2 linked regions of the Prochlorococcus marinus str. GP2 genome follow. The protein of the gene in region 2 binds, or shares a complex with, the protein of the main gene of each other region. Links are inferred from orthologs where the notes say so. Each region holds a gene or a part of one and is shown on either strand. Other genes may lie near its edges.

Region 1 (3,577 bases), on a different replicon or contig from region 2:
AAATAATTTATTGAACGATTGTTCAATATCAGTTTCTCTCATAAAAGTTTCACCAATTAATACTCCCTTGATTCCAATAGATCTAAGCGATTCTAAATCTTCGGCACAATTAATCCCAGATTCACTTATGGAAATAATATTTTGTTTTAAAAATATATCTGAATATTTATGCATCAATTCTATTGATGTTTTTAAATCTGTTTTAAAAGTCTTTAAGTCCCTATTATTTATTCCAATCAAATTAAAAGATTTTAACTTTAGAATCCTTTCTAATTCATTAGAGTTATGGACTTCAACAAGCACGCTCATCTTTAAATTATCAGCTATTTTCTTTAAATAAATTAAATCGTCATCACTTAAAATCGCAGCGATTAATAATATTGCATCAGCACCAGATACCCTTGCTTTATAAATCTGGTAAGCAGAAATAATAAAATCTTTGCAGAGTAGAGGGAGATTAGTTGATTTCCTTACAGTTTCGAGAATTTCATAACTACCTTGAAAAAACCTTTTATCGGTAAGTACTGAGATACATGATGCACCTAATTCTTCATAACAAATTGCTATGTCTGCAGGGTTAAAATCTTTTCTAATAACTCCTTTACTCGGACTAGCTTTTTTTATTTCAGCAATTACTCCTGGTTTTATTTTTGAATCCAAGATATTTTTATAAAAATCCTTTGGAGCGGAAAGGTTTTCAATCTTTTTGATGAGATCTTCTAAAGAGACTATTTTTTTAAAATTCTTAATTTCAATGTCCTTGTGCCATACAATTTCTTCCAGAATATTTTTTGGTTGTGCTTCTCTATGAGGTACAGCATATTCTAAATTTTCTACCCTTACTGTTGGATTTGGTGGCCTGCGTCTTATCTCCATTAATTTTAGATATTACTTTATTTGAGAAGCCGCTTGTTTATATGCGACCTCAACTACTTCACTAAGAGTGGGATGAGTATGAACTTCTTTAGATAATTCAATTACATCTTGGTTCCTTGAAATAGCGTTCGAAATTTCTTGAATTAAATCAGCTGCATGTAACCCAAAAATATGAGCACCTAATACTTTCCCATTATCTTTATTGAAAATCAACTTGAGCAATCCATCACTCTCCAATTCTGCCAATGCTTTTGAATTGGCTTTGAAGAAACTTTTGACAACTCCCAAAGGGAAATTTTCTTTTACCGATAACTCTTTAGCTTCAGCCTCAGAGAGTCCAACTGAACTTATCTCAGGGTGAGTAAAGGTTGCTGCAGGGATACTTTTATAGTTAATTTCGACGTTACCACCGCAAATATTATCAACCGCAATAGTCCCTTGGGCTGCGGCTGTATGGGCAAGCATTAGTTTGCCTGTTACATCTCCAACAGCCCAAATATTAGGTATTATTTCATCACCATTTTTAACTCTCATTTGATCATCAATAGGAATGAAGCCCTTTACTGTTTCAATCCCAACCGACTCAAGATTTAATTTATCACTATTAGGACTTCTGCCTGTTGCGACTAGAACAGCGTCAACTTCTAAAGTTTCTAGAACTTCTTTAGATTTTGCATCTGTCAGTTCTATTTTTACAGGACAGCCAGGTGTTATTTTTGTCGCAAAGACATTTGATTTTGTATCAATATCTCTTGATTGAATAAGATTCTTCTTGGCAATTTTTGTAATATCTGGATCAAATGTTGGCATAATATTTTCCAAAGCCTCGATCATGGTAACTTCACAACCTAGCGCCGTATAAACATCAGCAAATTCTAATCCTATATATCCGCTTCCAATAATAGCTATCCATCTTGGAAGCCATTCAAGTTTGACCGCGTCATCACTAGTAAATACAGTCCTATTATCCAAAGTTATTCCACGGGGCACAAAAGGAGAAGAACCAGTTGCTATAACAATATTCTTACAAGTGAAAATTTTATCAATACCGTTTTTATCTCTTACACCTACTTTTTGATTTCCTTCAATTCTGCCAATACCCAAAATAATTTCAACTCCACTCCTTTTGAGAGTTTTTGTTAAATTTTCTCTAACATTTAAAACTAAATTATTGGCATGATCTGCAATCTTTGACCTCTCAAATCTTACTGGGGCAGCATGAATACCAAGTTTAGCTAAATGTTCATAATCAGCTATTTCTCTGACTTTTCCACTAGCAGCCAAAAGAGCTTTTGAGGGCACACAACCCTTGTTAACACAAGTGCCGCCCATATCAGAAGATTCTACTATTGCAACTTTAAGTCCTTTACCGGCAGCATGTTTGGCGGCATCAAAACCTCCATATCCTGCTCCTATAACGATTAAATCAAAATCAAAACTTGAATCAGTCACTTTATCTACGTATTAGAGGTGTATGCGGCTCTTTTTCGTTCAAGTAATAAAGGAACTGCAACGCAAGCCACATTCAATGATTCTACAAGCTCACTATGCGGAATTGTAATTGTTTCATAAAAAGCTTCTTTAATTTTTTTATGAATACCTTGCCCCTCATTACCCAAGATTAAGACCGTAGACTTAGTCCAATCAATTTCCCAGTAGGGTTTTGAAGTTTTTTTTGAACTTTTACTATAGCTACTAGTAGAAAAAATCTTAAATCCTAAATTCGATAATTCAGATAAAGACTTTAATAAAGAATTTATTATTTCTTCTTCAGTACCCTCATATCTTTGAAATGGGAGGTGAAAGACTGCACCAGTTGATGCTCTTAACACCTTTTGGCTTAATGGGTGTGCACCTCCAGCTAAAAAAATTGCATTAACTCCAGCAGCTAGAGCAGTTCTAAAAAGATTACCCATATTCCCAGGGTCTTGAATCCTATCGAGAACTAGAACAAAATTATCTTGACTATTGAATTGATAATTAGGTATTGATGAAATTTCTACTAATGCTGCGATGCCATCTGGATTAACAGTTGTAATCGCAGAAGCTAAAACCTCTTCAGATACCAAGTTTATTAGTGATTGATCAAACTGTGAACTAAGGTTTTGGTTTTTTTTGAGCCATTTTTCAGTAACTAAAATTTTGCAGGGGGAATTTCCAGACTTCAATAATTCCTCAATAAGATGAGTCCCCTCTATACAAAAAAGATCTTTGTCTTTGCTAGAGGATCCGCTCTTAAATGATCTAAAAATTTTAACTAGATTATTGTTTTTACTAGTTATTTTTAAAAAAGTATTTTCTATGAGTAATTTGAAAGATTCGTATTCAACTATATTTTAATTACATAAATATTTTGATCAATAATTTTTAAATTTTTATTTCCAAAGAAATCAAAAAAATACATTTTCACTTTTAATTAATTTTCAAGACGTTACATAGGGTGGACTTACTAATTTTCGTTTGTCATCATGAATCTAATAAATTAATTTTTAATGATTTGCGTAAGCAAAAAGAAGTCATATCTTAAATCACAAAATTTAAAGATTTTTGGCCAAGGCAAATTAAATGGGTTCGTTGAAATAAGTGGTGCGAAGAATTCGGCCTTAGTTTTGCTGGCTGCATCATTACTAACTAATGAAAAAATAGTTCTTCAGAATGTTCCTCGTCTTACTGATATTGAAAAAATGGGTAATATTCTCAA
Region 2 (3,509 bases):
CTTAGGTTAGCTAAAGAGGAAGGTCTATTAGTAGGAATATCTTGTGGGGCTGCCGCTGCTGCTGCTGTTAGATTAGCTGAACAAGATGAATATGCTGGGAAGACAATTGTAGTTGTTCTGCCTGATTTAGCAGAGAGGTATTTATCATCAATTATGTTTACTGAAGTTCCAAGCGGAATCATTCAAGAACCAGTCAATGCCTAAATCTATTTTTCTCCAGTAGTGAGTCTGGTGAAATATACATAGCATCGCCATAAGAGAAGAATCTAAATTTTTCTTTTATGGCTTTTTTATACAATTCTAATAATCTTTCCCTACCAATCATTGCACTTACTAAAAGTAATAATGAACTTTTAGGGAGATGAAAATTAGTTAATAATCCATCAACTACCTTAAATTTATAACCTGGCTTAATTACTAAATCTACGTATTTAGCTATGGGAATAAAGTCATTAATTTCGTGAGAATAACAACTTTCTAGAGCTCTTACGCTGGTTGTACCGATAGCAATTATTTTTCTATCTGTTTTCTTTATTCTTTTTATTTCCTCCACTACTTCCTTATTAACACTTACCCATTCTTTGTGAAGATTTAAGTTACTTAAATCTTCTTGATCAATTGGTTTGAATGTTCCATAACCCACGTGCAAAGTTATCGGTAAGATTATTACGCCTTTTTTTTTTAATTTGGAAATAAGACTTTTGCTTAAGTGTAAACCAGCTGTTGGTGCAGCAACTGCCCCCGGATTTGTTGCATACTCAGTTTGATAACTTTTCTCATGAAAAGATTCTTCTTCGGAATTTTTTATATAAGGAGGAAGAGGGATTTTCCCGTATTTATCAAGAAGTTCATTCATTGAATTGAGACAAGTTATATTTTTCGGAAATTTAATAAATCTCCCTCCAGTTTCTTCATCAACTCCATCAACAATCAAATTAATATCTTGTGCCAAAGGAGATTTTAATTTTAATTTTCTATTTATTTTTAACTTTTTTGCTGGCTTTGCCAAACATAACCAAACACATTCATGGGATCTTTCTAAAACTAGTAATTCGACTAAAGTCTTATTTTCTAATTCAACCTTTAACCTAGCTTTCATAACTTTAGTATTATTTACAATTACAAGATCACCTTCTCTAAATTCATCTAAAAGATTCTTGGTAAATTTATTAGTTAAACAGTCTTCTTCTAAAACACTATTTCTAACTATCATCAATCTTGATTCATGCCTAATTGCTGAAGGTTTACTAGCAATTAATGAAGGATCAAGTAAATAATCATAAGCTTCAAGCTTATAATCTCTTTCTTCATTATTAATTTGAGAAATCAATTAAATTTAGGAGACAAGAGTCTCTGGCTTATCTTCAATTAGGGAAGCCAAGTCTTTTAAGAATGAAGCTCCATCAGCTCCATAGATCACTCTATGATCAGCTGTTAGATTTACTTGCATTATTTTTTTAACAGATATTGAACCATCACTATTAGCAACAACGGTTGGTTTCGATGATGCTATGGCTAAAATAGCACCGGTTCCTGGAGGAAGAATTGCGTCAAATCTATCAACTCCAAACATCCCAAGGTTAGATAAAGTGAAGGTTCCCGTTGAGTATTCATCAGGTTCTAATTGTTTTGATCTTGATCTTTTTACGAGATCTTTCCATTCCCTTGACAATTCAAATAAATCAGTATTGCATGGTTCTTTTAAAACTGGAGTTATTAGTCCACCATCTTCCATCGCAACAGCAACAGCAATATTTATATTTTCTGGATAAGAAATTCCATTCTCTGAAAAACTTGAGTTAACTTGAGGATGTTTCTTTAGTGTCTTTGCAACTGCCTTTACTAGTAAAGCAGTCATAGTAACTCCGTTCTGTTTTACTTTTTTGTAGAAATTATCTAATTTATCTGTGTTAATGGAATAACCCACCCTAAAACATGGCACCTCTAAACTAGATTCCATATTTTTATTTACCGCTTTCTGAAGAGTATTAAATTGAACTGTTTCTCCAGGATTACCAAAACTATTTCCTGAAGTTTCTGGTTTACTTTCAACTTCCAAATTTGCACCAGGTATACTTGCAGGAGAACCCCCTTCACCTATCCATGGTATAGAGACTGGTTGGCCATTAGCTTTTAAAATATCATCGGCTTGAATCCTTCCGTGAGGTCCGGATCCATGAACCTTTGCTAAATCAACGCCCATTTGAGAGGCAAGTTTTTTAGCTCTTGGAGATGCAATCACCCTCGAAGAAACATTACTTGTAGCTGCATTAATTTGATCGGTATTAAAAGATGGTACAGGCTTTTCACTCTTTAATACGACTTCTTTTTCTTGTTTTTCAACAATTTCACTTTGAATCACAGGTTTTTCTTCAGTTTTATTACTTACCAATTCAAGTTGATCCGAACTAGAAACTTCGGGTTGTTTTCCTTTATTTTGTTCTTGAACAGAAGCTATCTCATCCTCATTTTCTACAATAAGACCGATAGTCTCTCCTACGGGTGCAGTGCTGCCAGCAGGCATTAAAACAGCCGCAAGATATCCATCTTGAAAAGATTCAACATCCATATCTGCCTTGTCAGATTCAACAACCAAGACAGATTCACCTCTTTCGACTTTATCTCCTGGATTTTTCAACCATTCCACAATCTTGCCCTCTGTCATAGTAGAACTCAAGGCAGGCATGAATATTTCGTGAGACATAAGAAAATTGTTATTGCATAAGTTTCAAGGGATTTCTACCAAACTTCCTAAAGTTTTTATGGTTAAGAACCCTTTAAACTCTTGTTTTAATTATACGAAATCATGTTCACAGTGGGAACTCTTAAAACTTAAGAAAGTAATAATTTAGATCGATTAGAATTTAAAACTTTTCGAAATTAAGATTTACTTATATTTATCAAAAATACTAAATCTTCTCTTTAATTATTATCTATAGATTGAATAACTCCATCCTTAACCGTAATCGATACTTGCATTTTTTCAATAAGATTGTCTCCCACAGTGACATCACAGAAACTATCCACTTGCCCTTGATCAACAATTTCGTCCATTTTTAATTCGCGAACTTGACTCTGTTGTTGAAGAAGATTTCTTTTTTGTTCTTCAATTTCATTTCGTTTTGCTGCGACTTGTTGTTGCACCTGACTAACCTGTTCTTGAACTCTTGGATCTAGGGGATTAACCGATTGGGATCTAATATTATTTACTATTTGCTGCCCCTCTTGCTCCAGTTGCGATAACTGCCGATCAATGTTTGAAATTGCTTTACTTAATTCTTTTTCAGCATCTTCCTTCCAAGTTGGTGTAACTACAGCTTTAATAGCTATTGAGCGCTTTATAGATATTGAGTTTTTTGTTTCCATAAAAAATTAATTTACCTTTTCAATATAGATAGAACAAATCAAATTTTCTTACTAAATTTGTTTTCATACATATTTTCTATTTGTAATGAATACTTTTTTTCTATTTCTTTTCTTTTTTGTTTAAGAGTTTGTGTTAATAACCC

The links.
Region 1: the proteins of EU91_RS05765 (region 2) and lpdA are in contact, whole or in part, in a crystal structure (PDB 1EBD), measured with the Geobacillus stearothermophilus proteins. The link is inferred for Prochlorococcus marinus str. GP2 from one-to-one orthologs. Residues at the interface, in WP_033016211.1 of Geobacillus stearothermophilus: Ile130, Ala131, Met132, Pro133, Arg136, Arg140, Glu141, Asn155, Arg157; in WP_049624544.1 of Geobacillus stearothermophilus: Pro340, Ser341, Asp344, Tyr345, Arg403, Asp406, Val408, Glu431, Ala432, Gly433, Asp438.

The regions. Positions count from the first base shown.
Region 1 is NZ_JNAH01000008.1:58,645-62,221, forward strand. What follows is about bases 109-3,031. They hold lpdA (dihydrolipoyl dehydrogenase), read right to left. Parts: upstream 2,329-3,031; coding sequence 889-2,328; downstream 109-888. Other genes in these bases: trpC (indole-3-glycerol phosphate synthase TrpC), read right to left, coding at 109-876; EU91_RS02065 (TrmH family RNA methyltransferase), read right to left, coding at 2,334-3,031. In the rest of the region: more of trpC, read right to left, coding at 1-108; more of EU91_RS02065, read right to left, coding at 3,032-3,209; murA (UDP-N-acetylglucosamine 1-carboxyvinyltransferase), read left to right, coding at 3,369-3,577. UniProt on the Escherichia coli protein: Lipoamide dehydrogenase is a component of the glycine cleavage system as well as of the alpha-ketoacid dehydrogenase complexes.
Region 2 is NZ_JNAH01000003.1:342,720-346,228, reverse strand. The notes cover bases 521-3,375. They hold EU91_RS05765 (dihydrolipoamide acetyltransferase family protein), read right to left. Parts: upstream 2,705-3,375; coding sequence 1,337-2,704; downstream 521-1,336. Other genes in these bases: EU91_RS05770 (YlqD family protein), read right to left, coding at 2,923-3,366; queA (tRNA preQ1(34) S-adenosylmethionine ribosyltransferase-isomerase QueA), read right to left, coding at 521-1,330. In the rest of the region: cysK (cysteine synthase A), read left to right, coding at 1-204; more of queA, read right to left, coding at 194-520; EU91_RS05775 (AMP-binding protein), read right to left, coding at 3,405-3,509.